Regions from separate parts of the Acidicapsa ligni genome, predicted to be linked through region 1. Evidence: riboswitches for the same ligand, from Rfam matches in the RefSeq annotation. Region 1 holds a riboswitch; the other holds the start of a gene.
What was found. Region 1 has a riboswitch for fluoride ahead of OHL19_RS06040 (respiratory chain complex I subunit 1 family protein). Riboswitches for the same ligand answer to the same signal wherever they lie in the genome.

Region 1 (6,966 bases):
CCTCACACTGGCTCGCGATTTCAACGGCCTGGCAGAAGGCCAAGGAGTGGGCAACACTGTCGACGCCTGATATGCGTTCGGCGATGAGGACTCCGAACGCAGGATCAAGGCCTTCGAACCGCTTCTCCATGCCGCGATGCTTGAAGAACAGACGTGGATGGCAGTGCAGGATCGCTTCGCCCACATAGTAGAAGACGATCTGTGCCGATTCGAGGACGTCCGCTCGCACCGGGCCGAAGGGCAGGACCTGCACATCGCTGCCCTCTATCGGTGGCAAGTCCCAAGGCTGTTCGGAATACGGCATCGGCTCATCTTTCGGGTAGCGTGGGTCGAGGGGAGGCATGGAAGGATGAGCTCCTTCGTGCAGCACTAACGGATGAGGGTCTGGATGTCCCGAAAAGGTGAGACCACAAAGATCGGTCATCTCCCGCTCATACCAGCTCAGAAGGGGAATCTTCGTTGCGAGCGATGGGAGTGATGGTGCATTCTCGGGGAGACGGCAACGTAGCAACGGGAAGGGCTTATGCCGACCTTGATCCGCCAGGTAGACAACCTCGGCCGGGCCACCAGCTTCCGGAAACCAGGCATAGGCCATCTGGAGCCGAGCCCCTTCTGCCACTAGACGTTCGCAGGCGGCGGTGATCTCCGAGGCCTGAAGAATCTGTTCGGATGCGCCCTTCATCGCGCACCTCCAGTCAACTCAGACGAGATCTGGGTAAAGATGCTCCACAAACCGTGAGGCCACCAAAGGCCGAGCACCACCAGCGGAACAAAAGCCAGCCACATGGGGAGTGTTCGCCAGATCGTCCAAGGTAAAGGCTGTATCTCTTGTTCTGGAGCCTCGTCAAAGTACATCGCACGGAAGTGAGCAAGAAACCCGATGAAGACGACGATCAGGAACAGGACAAAGATAAGCGCTGCCCATCGATAGCGCCCTCCGATTCCGGCTCGCAGGATGGTGAATTCACTGAGAAACAGCGCGAATGGCGGTGCACCGGCGATTCCTACTGCGCCCAGCAGCCAGAGCGTCCCGCTTACAGGAAAGACCCTGAGCACACGTCGAATGCCCGAGATTTCTTTGGTGCCATATGCTCGCATAGCATTGCCGGAGCCGAAGAACATCAAGGACTTGTTCAGCGAGTGATTCAGCATGTGGTAGAGGGACCCCGCTACACCGAGGATGCCTCCGAAACCCAGGCCCAGCGCAATGACGCCGATGTGTTCGACGCTGGAATAGGCCATCAGACGCTTGATTCCCGTTTGCCGAACGATGAACAGTGTTGCAATCACAAACGAGAAGATTCCAAGCGCCACGACCGCGGAATGCGCGAACTGCGCGACGGAAGTTCCATTCACTATGCCGAGGAAACGCGCAATACCAAGCATCGATGTGTTCAGCAAGGCTCCCGACAGCATCGCGGAGACGGGTGCGGGAGACTCACTGTGAGCGTCCGGCAACCAGGTGTGCATCGGCGCCAGGCCAGCCTTCGTGCCGTATCCCACAAGGACGAGTAAGAACGAGACAAGGAGCAGCGGTGGATACACCGCAGGAGCCGACCCGTGGAGCGCGGCCCACGTCATTGCGTAGGTTGGACCCAGCACAAATGTGCCGCCCCAGTAGAAGAAAACCGTCCCAAGGAGAGCGAGACTGATACCGCCGGAGACGACGACGATGTACTTCCAGGCGGCTTCGGTACTCTCGGCCTCGCGCTCGAATCCAACCAGGAATGTACTGATGAGCGTCGTCAGCTCGATGGCGATCCAGAAGACGCCGACATTGTTCATGACACACGCAGCCAGCATCGTAGCGGCAAAGCCCGAAAACAAAGCGTAGAACACTGGAAGGCGCGGCTCTTCATTGAGGAGTCGCATGTAGCCGACGGCATAGATGGACGAAAGCGTATACACAATCGAGATGCAGACGATTACCCAGGCGGCGAGCGTGTCCACCCGAAGGTATCCATGTGCAAAGAGAGCATCGCCTTGCAATGCTCGAAGGAGCAAAGGCCCACTGACAAGCAGGTCCACGATTGCCGCCGCGACCGTGGCGTATTCCGCGACCCGCGACCGGCGTAGCGCCAACGAAAGAACGATGGCTGCAAACGGCGCGGCAAATAGGACGATCAATAAGCGTTGTGTCATGGGCATCAACCTACCAGCCGATTGAGTTCACGGCTGCTGGTGGTGCCGGCGTGCACCACCAGGAAGCGAACGAGCATCCCAAAGCACGCCACAACGATGAGCAGGTCAAACAGGATCACTATCTCGATCAACAGTGGCATCCCGGGAACAAGGATCTGCGAACCTAGAAAGATGCCATTTTCTAGTACTAGCAGGCCGAGGATCTGGCTGACCGCTTCGTCCCGGACCGATAGCATGAGGAAGCCCAGGAACTTCATCGAGAGCATGATCGTGAGAGCCAGGATCACCACATGGGCTGCTGGGGGCGGTTGCCGGTTCATGTGGTTGGAGATGACGAACGCGAACATGACCAAAAAAGCACCGACCACAAGGCTGGAACTCGGTTGCAGAACCGCATGCAGTTCGCGTTTCACATTCAGTCTGCCGATAATGCGCATCAGGAGGTACGGCAGGATCAGCCCACGAAATAGCGCCGTCAGCCCCGCAATGACATACAGTTCGGAATATCCCGCAAAGTAGCCCACCGATGCAGAGAGCGCGGCGATCAGCCACGATTGCACCGCGAACGCGTAGACATAGTTGCGCAGCCAGTGGGATCCCAGCATGACGAAGGTCAGCAGGAGGCTTAAGATCGCCAGCGAGCTGAAGATCGAAGCCTGAAGCGGATTGACGTGTGCCAGGAACATCGTATTTTCCTCTACAGCATCTGGCTCGAAACAATGGCTAGTACCGCGAAAAGGAATCCCGCGGCCAAGGGTTCCTGATAACGGTAGAAGCGGAGACGGGACTGCACGGTCTCCACCACAACGACGGTCAGAGCTACCAAAAGGAATTTGAGCAATATGGCGATTACGGAACCGAGTTCACCGAGCGCCGTCCCGAGTTGTGACATACCCCACGGAAGCAGGAAAACGTTGCAGAAGATGGTGTACAGGATGAACTGCTTCATCATGGATGACCACTTGAGCAAACCAAGTAGGGGACCCGAGTATTCGAGAATCCGCGCCTCATCGATCATGTAGATCTCGAGATGCGTACTCGAATGGATGGGCAGCCGGTCCGTTTCGACCAGCAACAGTGCGAAGAACGCGAGGATCAGAAAGAGATGCGCAGGATTCCAATAAAGAGAGGGGCTGGACAGCAACAGATGGTTCACGACGAACGGCAGCATCGCTTTGGCGAGTAGGCTAATGCCGACCAGGACCAGAATCAGGGTCGGCTCGGCAAGAATGGTCAACATCACTGCTCGGCTGGACCCAATTCCACCGTAAACATTTCCCGTGTCCAACCCGGCCAGGATCACGATGAACGAACCGAGCGTCAGAACCATGCCGCCGCCGAGCATGTCTCCCATATCGGATAGCGGCAGCGGGCGGTCCGTGAGCACTGGAATCAAGATCGGGACGATCAGCATTGCGGTAAATGCAATGATCGGAGCGACAAAATAAATCCACGACGCAGACTCTGGCGCAACGGTCTGTTTATGGAATAACTTCCACAGATCGCGGTAGGGTTGGAAAATGCTGGGTCCAGAGCTCCGCTGTACCCGTTCCTCGGCCTTCAGGATGAATCCTTGCAGGAGCGGGGCGAGCAGAAGAACGCAGAGGACCTGTCCGATCTGGAGGATCAGATTGGGAAGGATCACGTGGACCTCCCCGGCCGGAGATAAGGGCCGACGAGAGCATCAAGCGAGGGAGGACTGTGTGTTCTCTGAGGTCGATCGAGTTGAAGGGCCAGACCTTTTTTCATCGTACGACTCCTAGGGGGGTAGGAGTCATCAGCCCAAGGGGCGGTTAAAGGTGGACCTCATCACCGAGCGAATTGTGTCTTTCAAATCTCGCAGCCTCGGATCGCTCTGTCAAGTGAAGAAACGACTTAGCATCATCCCGGCCTGCGTGACCTTGCGCTCCTTGAGATGCGAAATATTCCGCGAAAGAACGCATGATCCGGTGCGCTCCATCAGACGGTCTGGTTGACAAGCCTCACCGTGACCTTTAGGTTATGGTGTGTGTAGCGGTGAAGGAGTTCACCTTATAACCGCTGTTTTGCCAATAGGTGGAACAGATGATGACTCCTGGCAGGGGATCCTGTCGCGGAGTCATGTCTACGGCGCGATCCCCAAGAAAATCTAAAGCGTGGAACCTGCAGGCCTCCGTCTTTGACCGGTCGCTCTGCATGTGGTGGCGTGGATGTGCGCAGATTGGGCAATTCCCAATCTGACTTTCTTGTAAACCGGAAGATGGCCCGGTTGGAAAAGGTGATGGAAATGTCGGAAATAACCAAACTGTCAGCCCTCGAGATTCTGGACTCACGCGGCAACCCAACTCTGTCTGTAACGGCAACGCTATCGAGTGGGACGACCGGGACTGCCAAGGTACCGTCTGGCGCTTCCACCGGAAAGCGTGAGGCCGTAGAGTTGCGCGACGGTGACAAGTCTCGTTACGGGGGGAAGGGTGTTCTGGTTGCCTGCGCGAATGTCGAAGGCGAGATCGCAGCTAAGGTGCGGGGGATGTATGCAGGCAATCAACGCGAACTTGACGATGAACTCCGGGCGTTGGATGGCACCCCCAATAAGTCCCGGCTTGGAGCGAACGCGATCCTGGGCGTTTCCCTCGCCGTTGCCCGCGCCGGAGCGGCGTACCGTGGCCTCCCGCTCTACCTGGATCTTGCGACCGAGCATGGCCACCTATTGCCAGTCCCGATGCTAAACGTACTGAATGGTGGGAGACATGCGGACAATAGCGTCGATTTTCAGGAGTTCATGATCGCTCCAGTCGGCGCACCATCATTTCGAGATGGCTTAAGAAGTGCCGTTGAGACCTTTCACGTTCTTAAAGCTGTACTGCAAAATAAGGGCTATAACACCGCTGTGGGCGACGAAGGCGGATTCGCTCCGGAACTCAAGTCTAACGAAGAGCCGATTGAACTAATTCTTGAGGCCATTCTCAAAGCTGGATATAAGCCGGGCGAGGACATTGCGCTAATGCTCGATCCGGCTGCGAGCGAGTTCTATGAAGAGACGGGGTACGTCTTTCGCAAGTCTGACTGCAGCACAAAAACCTCAGAGGAGATGATCGCGCTCTGGAAACATTGGCTAAGTCAGTACCCCCAAATCTGGTCCCTCGAAGATGGCCTTGCTGAGGATGATCGAAGCGGTTGGCAACAGCTGACCAATGAATTGGGCGACAAGATTCAGCTCGTCGGGGACGATAACTTTGTAACCAATCCAGAGCTCTTTCTTCGTGGAATTGAGTCTGGCATCGCAAACTCTATCTTGATCAAATTGAATCAGATCGGCACGGTGACTGAAACCTTGGATTGCATCGCCATGGCTCGCGAACATGGATACACCGCGGTCATCTCCCACCGTTCCGGCGAGACCGATGATACGAGCATTGCTGATCTTGCCGTAGCGACGGGCGTGGGCCAGATTAAGGCCGGTTCCGCCAGCCGGGGTGAACGTATTGCCAAGTACAACCGGCTTCTTGAAATCGAACACGAGCTGGGCAACCAGGCAAGCTATGCGGGAAGGCACGTCTACAAACGGTGGAAAGAAGGTAAAGAACCGCAGACACTGGAAACGGCCTCGCGGCAATAGAGGAGGCGGCTTTACCTTCTTTGAGACGATGACACGCTTGGGCCAAAAGATGGGGAGTATCAATGGATCTGAAGCAATACGAGCAATGGAAGTTTGGCTTCGCCGATATTCTTAGAAGTGCTCGGGCTCTCGATACAAAGGACGAGCCTCTTCGATCGGAATGTGTCTCTCTCCAAGCCCGATTGGCCGAAGATAAATTCAATCTGCTCGTCGTGGGCAGGTTCAGCCGAGGAAAATCGACCCTCATGAATGCCATCCTGGGGGGCGAACATCTTCCGACAGGGATCGTTCCTTTGACATCCGTGATTACGACGGTTCGATATGGGACCCGAAAACAGGCTGTACTTAACTTCAACAACAGCGGTATGCGCCGAGAGATTCCTCTCTCTGAGTTGCCCGCGTACGTGACACAGAAGGGCAATCCGGGAAATGAGAAGAATCTCGCCTATGCCGAGATCGAGTTGCCTGTTGAGATCCTGCGCCGAGGCTTCTTCTTCGTGGATACTCCTGGGTTAGGATCCCCCATCGTTGAGAACACGCTAACAACAGAGAGATTCCTGCCAGAGGCAGATGCCTTCGTCCTCGTGACGAGTTTCGAGAGCCCGTTGACAGATGACGAAGACCGCATCCTTCAACGAATCAAGAACACCGACAAGAAAATCTACGTCGTGGTCAACAAGCAGGACACCGTAAACGTCGAAGAGCGCGCGGAGGCCGTTCAGTTTGTACAAGAGCGACTAAAGAGCTATTCCTTCCGTGAGATGCCCCCGGTGTTCTCGGTGTCGGCACGACAGGCGCTGGATGCAAAGATGGCGAAACAGGCGGAACTGCTCGACAAGAGCGGGTTGCCGGGGCTCGAGGAGGAACTCCATCGTTTTTTGACTGAGGAACGAGCGCAGTCATTCTTAAAAAATATGTACGAGCGGACTTTAGCGCTGCTTGTACGAAGAATAGGCGCCGATACTGGATCCGAGAGCACAGAAGTTCTGAAGACATTGGTCAAGCGACTCCGAGCATTGCGAGATGCGATGTTTGGAACTGCCGTCCAAGAGGGGGGATTTGCTCCTGAGCCGGGAGAGGAAAGTATCCTTGAGTTCCCGCTGTTGCAGGTGGATAAGAGTACTGGCTGTACTATCTGCGGCATCATCCTGAAGGCCGGTTTTAAGTTTCTGAGCCATTATCAATATGACCTCACCATTGATCCAGAGGTGCAGCGCGATCACGCC
Region 2 (6,966 bases), 370 kb from region 1:
AAGGTGCTCATGAAGCTGATAGGGAACCAGTCGCGCGTCGGTTCGCCGAGGCCGGTCTGATTCTTGACGTCGTGCGCGAGATGGCTGAGCGTGTAACGCTGCGCCAGGCGGCGATCGTCGCTGATGTCCTCATCGCGGCCAGTGAAAGAAACCGGCTGGAAGCTGAGGAAGCTGATGGTCTTGGGGTTGTCGAGCGCAAACTCAACGATGCGGCCGACCTGCTCATTGTTGATGCCGTTGATGATGGTCGTGACGGGCACGATATCCACACCGGCTTCATGCAGATTGGCAATGGCCTGCAGCTTGACGTCAAACAGGTTGCCGACCTTGCGGTGCGAGTTGGCAGCGTTGCCGATGCCGTCGAACTGCAGGTAGACATAGCGAAGTCCGGCTTCAGCAGCAGCGCGGCAAAGCTCTTTGCTCTTGGCGAACTCGATGCCGTTCGAAGCAGCCTGAACGCTGTTGTAACCAACCTTGCGGGAGTAAGCGACAGCATCGAGGAAGTAAGGCGACAGGGTCGGCTCACCGCCCGAGAACTGCACGCTCATCTGACGACGCGGCTTGATGGTGATCGCGTTGTCGAGCATGGTCTTGATTTCATCCCAGGTGAGTTCGTGAACGAAGCCGACCTGGTTTGCATCCATGAAGCAGGGATCGCACATCATGTTGCAGCGATTGGTGAGATCGATGGTGAGAACCGAACCGCGGCCGTGGGTAACGGTGGACGTGCCGTGATTGTGCAGCTTCTCATCATTGTGAGCGCGGATGTCGCGGCCCGGGAAGGTCTCTTCAAGATGCCGGAAGAAGGCCGTGTCGTGAGACATCAGATCTTCAAAGTGACCATGCTTGGGGCAATCCTTGACCATATAGATGGAGCCATCGCGCTCGATGATCTGAGCCTTGATTTCGCCAACCTTCTCATTGAGAAGAACTTCGTGCGGAAGCTTGCCGTCGAGAATCTGCTGGCGAATCTCCGGTACGCACTTCGGGCAGAGCGAATCGGTCGAACGAGGCCATCCGAGGGGAGGCTTCTCTTTCTGCCAGCTCTTGAGCAGAGGCTTGTCGCTCCACTTGGGGGTAATGGACGCATTCGGGTTGATGCTGTTGAGGCGCTCGAACACTGCCCACGCACCCTTAGCTGCGTAGACGACGGCTTTCTCTGCGTATTTACTCGCTTTTGACATCGGCGCTGGAATCTCCTTAAAGGTGTGGTCGCGGACAGTAAAAACCCGTCCGGTGCGGCCTCTGTCCAACTTGATTGCAGGATCGGAGGCTATTGACTCATAAGTAGGTTAATCGGTAAGGCGGGTCAATTCAAAGTCCACGCAGTGAATGGCGAAATCTGCGTCTGAACGGCGACAAGCGGGCGCGGAGCGGGAGGGTCTAAAACATGGGCTAACAATTTCTTTCCGCGCGGGAAATGACGGCGAGCGAAAGACCCCGCCATCCCCTGGAGCATTTCTCCTATTGCAATGTACCAGCCGGCACTTGCAAAGTGCCGGCTTTTCTTGATGAAAAGCCGCGCAGGCAGACGCTGCGCAGAATATACCGCGCAGAATATGCCGTTAGGAGAAATGACCTAGTCAGAATTGTTCTTCAGAGCCACCTGATTAACGATGCGCTGCACAACAACCACCTGCACATGGATATGGCTGGCAATGTCCGGGAGAAATTCGCTGATCAGGTTCGAGATCGGTGCCGTGGCCAGTCCAATGAAGTAGCGCTGGGTCGTAGCACTTCCGTTGGTCTGGCGGCCCGGCACATAGAGATTGGCGATCTGATCGTCGATGGCGTAGCCCACCAGGTTCGCGTAGTTCAGCATGCCTTTTTCATTGTCGCCCTGGGTCCAGACCACCTGCGCAACCGTGTGGAAGATGCGGCGCTGATAGGACGCAGTAGGCATGCGGTGATAATGCGGGTCCTGGTGCATGATGGACGGAATCAGGAAGGTATTGAAAAATTCCCCGGTCAGATCCTCTGTGTAGCTGACGCCCACGTATCGTCCAAAACCCGGCATACCCGGGCCATAGGCAGAGTGCGAATCCGCGCCAACCGAGATGGCCGCCTCGCCAAGAATCGTGACAGCGTTGAACGGGTCGACGAAGTTCCGCAGCGCCAGCCAGCCTTTTTCCTTTGGCGTAAGTGGCTTCACCTGGGGCCCATTCACAAAGCTCTTGTACCAATCCATATTCGGCCACGGACAAGGCATGAAGCGGCACTCTTTTTTCGTGTGCGCATTCGCCGGTTTTGGCTCATCCGGCAGATTGCCGGATGCATTGGAAGATGTATTGGAGGGTGCAGCCTGCTGCTCGTCCGTAACCAGTAGCGGAGCAGGCTCTCGGGCAGCGGATGCCTCATACAGCGACACAAGTTCGGCAGGCTCAGGCGTGGAAAAATGCGCCTCCTGCGCCATCGTCGGAGCTGCAAAACTGAATACGAGGCAACCGAAAAGGACCACAGAGATTCCTGTGGGAGCGGTGGAGAAAAACATTTCGTTGAGTTTGATGGGCTTCACTGGAATCATTTTCATCTTGCTTCACCTTTCGATGTAAAAAAAGTGAAAAAGGTAGCCCGCTCCGGAAATCCCCGCGCAGGAGTAATGTTTACGGCACCCCGCAAGCCCGATTCGCCGCCAAACCCATTGACTAGAGCGCACGCGATGCCCAGACTTAAAGCGAGGTCGCATCGTATATGCAGGATTATGCTTCATCTCGAAATCCGTACGGAAGCGGGTTTGGCCAGCGTGTCGAAGAGGCCGTCGATGACGTTGCCTACGAACTTCGCAGCGCAGTAGCCTACGTTGACCGAGTCGTGGTTCCACAGGTAAGGCGAGAGTCGAGCGGCGCTCTGCGATTGCTGGCGGGGCACTTGGAGAAGCTGGCCAACACTCTGCATCCATACACGCCTAAATCAGATGCCCCGAGTTCGAGTACAAGTACGAGCGAAGGGTCCGCGCGTTGAGTGCCCGGCAATATGCCGTGGCAGAGATGCTGCCGCAGCGTGAAACAAGGCGCAGATCCGCGCTGCTGGGCGCTGCCTCACTCATGATCACCGGACTCATGATGGCCGGGCTCGCAGGCTGCCACCATCATCAATACGCTCCCATAGCAAACGCCCCCGCGCCCCCACCGATTCAGTCCCGGCAACCGTCTTACAGGCCAGCGCCCGCACCTCCTCCACCGAGCGTAGTTACGGCCGATGACGAGCAATACGTGGCGAGTCACAAGCCAATCTATTCCGAAGAAGGCGTAGCGAGCTGGTACGGACCGCCCTACCATAATCGGGTTGGTGCCAATGGCAAGGTATTCGATCAAAACGTAATGACCGCGGCGCATCGCACACTGCCCATGGGCTCGCTGATTACCGTGACCAACGAGAAGACAGGCCAGTCGGCGACAATGCGCGTGACGGATCGCGGCCCCTTTGTACAGGGGCGCACACTCGACCTTTCCATGGCATCGGCAAAGGCCACAGGCGTATATCGCGCAGGTCTCGCAACGGTGCGTGTGGATGTGTATGAAGCCCCCCGATCAATCGACGTAGGCGGCCGCTGGTGCGTACAGATTGGCGCGTTTGAGCACGAGGGCAAAGCTGTGAAGCTGCATGAGCAACTGGAGCGCGAGTACAACACGGCACAGGTAATCGATTTTTCCGGACCAACTGGATACTGGGTGAGAATTCGTCCTGCTGGTGATAACCGAGAGTCGGCAGAGATGCTGGCCAAGCGAATCAGGCCAGTCGAAGGCGATGCCTACCTGGTACGGCTGGACTGATCTCGCCGATAGCTCAACCGCAGGATTTGTTTGACCCGATCGAAGACGCTTGGTACTCTACGGGTACATTCTCAGGGTGATGGAGTTCGCCCCGAACCGCTGCGCAACCCGCGCATGCTGATGACTCCTACGATTCTGTAGGAGGATACTTGCCCAAAATCTTTGCTCGTCTCGCACCGCTCGCAAACGCCGGTCCCATGCGTTTAGAACAAGTGCGCGTATTCCTCAGCCTTGTCCGCTGGCTATTGATTGCCGCGGCGGTAGGAGTGCTCGCCGGATCAGCTTCAGCACTGCTGTTGGTCTCACTGGCATGGGCGACAGATGTGCGTGAAAGCCACAAGTGGATGATCGCTCTCTTGCCCGTTGCAGGGCTCGCCGTCGGTCTGCTCTACCACTACTTCGGCAAGTCCGTTGAGCGCGGAAACAATCTCATCATCGACGAGATTCACGACCCGAAAGCTACCCTGCAACTGCGCATGACACCGCTGATTTTGCTGGGTACGGTGATCACGCATCTCTTTGGCGGATCGGCCGGACGCGAAGGCACCGCGCTCCAGACAGGCGCTTCGCTGGCGGACCAGTTGACGCGGCCTCTCGGGCTAAACGCGCGGGACCGGCGCATTCTACTAATGGCTGGCCTGAGCGGCGGATTCGGTTCCGTGTTTGGAGTGCCGATGGCAGGCGCAATCTTCGGCATTGAAGTGCTGGCCATCGGCAGCGTCGGCTACAGCGCCCTCTTCCCCTGCCTTGTAGCCTCGTTCGTAGGGGATTACGCGACCCATGCCTGGGGCGTTCAACATACCGCTTATCGAGTAACAGAAATCCCCGCCATGAACTGGATTGGCTTCCTCGCAGCGATTGCTGCCGGCATAGCTTTTGGACTCGTGGGCATGCTGTTTGCACGATTGACGCACACCATCACAAAGTGGAGCAAGCAGACAATCCGCTGGGAGCCAATGCGGCCTTTTGTAGGCGGCGCGATTGTCGCGGCAGCCGTGTTTTCGATAGGAACGACAAAATACATCGGACTCGGTATTCCGATGATTGTGGATTCGTTTTCGCAACATCTGCCCGCATATGATTTTGCAGCGAAGCTCCTGTTTACCGCAGTAACACTGGGCTTTGGCTTCAAGGGCGGCGAAGTCACACCACTGTTTTTTATCGGCGCGACCCTGGGGAATGCGCTTGCGTGGATATTGCCGCTGCCACCCGGTCTGCTTGCAGGAATGGGTTTCGTGGCAGTATTTGCCGGTGCAGCAAATACCCCGATTGCCTCTTCACTCATGGCGATTGAGTTATTCGGTGTTGAAGCAGGGAGTTATGCGGTGATTGCATGCGTAGCAAGCTATCTTTTTTCAGGGCACGCTGGCATTTATTCAGCGCAGCGGCTGGGCCACAGCAAACACGGCTGGAGGCACGGCGTGGATAGCCTTTCAACATCTGAATTAGACAAGATACGTGCCGAAGCAACGCCGCCTAACTCTGATTAATCTAAGTAATCAGTTATGCCAGGCTGCAAAAACAGCCTGGCATAATCAAAGCTCTTTAGCTCGGTGGCGGATAGAACGGCAGCTTGTCATTCTTCTCATTGGCCCGGCGAACAGTTACATCGTCAAAAAGCAAAGCCGGTGCGAGAACGGTCTCAGGCACCGCTCCGATGTAATTGGCCACGAAAGGCTCTTTGCCTGCAGCGACAATGCCAGAGCGCAAAGTCCGCTGATCGAGATCGTCGAGCGTAGCTCCGCGAACCAGCTCACGCGTACCATCGACACTCACTCGATAGAGCAGTCGTGGCGTAAGTTCTGGGCCGAGAGTTTCGACAAAATAAACACTCTTGAGGTCGCGATCTTTAGCGAGCGCAAGCAGCTTCTTGTTGAGTTCGCCATCGTCGATCCCGTCCTTTGCAGAGACCTGCAAAACACCGATAGCTGGATACGCGGGACCAGCGAGGGCAGCGCGCCCATGACCGTTCGACTTGGGAAAATCACGCACCGGCTCCCGCCCGATGAGGTAGTTTTCAAGCCGTCCGTCCGTGACTAACTTTACCGGCTGAGCGATGACACCTTCATCGTCAACGGTATACGCTCCAACAAGATTTTTGCCCTTGAAAGTACGCAGTCCCGGATCGTCGATAACACTGAAAATCTCAGGCAACACGCGTGCGTGATAACTCGAAGCAAACGCGCCCTTCGTGCGAGCCTCAGTACCAAGATCCGGACGCGTCGCAATTATGTTAGGCGCTACGAGTTCATGCATAACGTCGGCAGAGGCATCTGCAGAGAGCAGGATAGGCCCGTGATATTCCTCTTCGACAAGCGGAGCCTTGCGCAGATCAGACAGCGACGCGATGAGCTTTACTGCATGTGCGGTGAAAGCCTCCGGTGAATCAATATCTTTGAGAACCTCACCGTTACTGGCGTAAGAGCGATCGAGATGCATTCCATCCGCCGCTTGCGTACCCACAGCAAAGGACTCCTCAAACGAGGTCTGTCCCTTTCTAACGATGGTGCCCTCGGTGTTGACCAGGTAGATATTTGCAGCCCGCGCATGGAACATAGCCGTGGCATACTGCACATCTTTTTCACTCGCTTTAAGCGATGCATCTGTGCGGTACAGGCCACTGGCCGCTGCGACACGCCTGGCCCACTGCGGCCCATCTACCTTGAGGCTCACGGTATCTTCAAGCGAAATGACAGGCGACTCATGCGAAAAATCATCGGCCTGTGGCGGAGTCTGCACTTGCTTCAACTGGGCCAGCTTGCGCGCATAAGCTGAGAGCGCATCCTTATACGCCTGATCCGTCGCCTGCCAAAGCGAGGCGCGCAGAGCCAGTGGATCGTTATCCAGCGCGGCCAGTTGAACAGCCCCATCGCCGCGTGCAGTGGAGCTATCCGTTTTGTAATCGCCGACGCGAACCGTGATGCGGGCTATGCGCTGATGATGATTGTCTTCACCAACACTCGCGCCAAAGTCGCCTTTGGTCTGATAGTCCTCGATATCTTCAATGCGGTACTGAATGAAGAACGGCTTCTCAAAACCTTTCAGCTGTAGCTGCTCACGGCTGCGATCAAGCTCAGCCAGCATTGCCTTGAGAACGGGATCTTTCTCCGCATCGGCTCGGCTAGGCTCAGCATTTGCAATGAGGCTTGATGTTAGAAGCGCCAGGGCTGCGAAAGGGATTACGAATCTCTTC

Region 2: it holds a riboswitch for fluoride, as region 1 does, so the genes downstream of both, OHL19_RS04335 (voltage-gated chloride channel family protein) here and OHL19_RS06040 (respiratory chain complex I subunit 1 family protein) in region 1, are expected to answer to the same signal.

The regions. Positions count from the first base shown of each region.
Region 1 covers NZ_JAGSYG010000001.1:1,472,027-1,478,992, reverse strand. Annotated here, with positions in the region: gene OHL19_RS06055 (hydrogenase large subunit) at 1-682, opposite strand, end outside; gene OHL19_RS06050 (proton-conducting transporter transmembrane domain-containing protein) at 679-2,142, opposite strand; gene OHL19_RS06045 (hypothetical protein) at 2,148-2,828, opposite strand; gene OHL19_RS06040 (respiratory chain complex I subunit 1 family protein) at 2,840-3,787, opposite strand; fluoride riboswitch at 3,904-3,965, opposite strand; fluoride riboswitch at 4,149-4,226, shown strand; gene eno (phosphopyruvate hydratase) at 4,409-5,740, shown strand; gene OHL19_RS06030 (dynamin family protein) at 5,803-6,966, shown strand, end outside.
Region 2 covers NZ_JAGSYG010000001.1:1,099,356-1,106,321, reverse strand. Annotated here, with positions in the region: gene OHL19_RS04355 (radical SAM protein) at 1-1,184, opposite strand, end outside; gene OHL19_RS04350 (hypothetical protein) at 1,580-2,530, opposite strand; gene OHL19_RS04345 (hypothetical protein) at 2,707-2,895, opposite strand; gene OHL19_RS04340 (septal ring lytic transglycosylase RlpA family protein) at 2,958-3,773, shown strand; fluoride riboswitch at 3,840-3,910, shown strand; gene OHL19_RS04335 (voltage-gated chloride channel family protein) at 3,923-5,263, shown strand; gene OHL19_RS04330 (metallopeptidase TldD-related protein) at 5,319-6,966, opposite strand, start outside.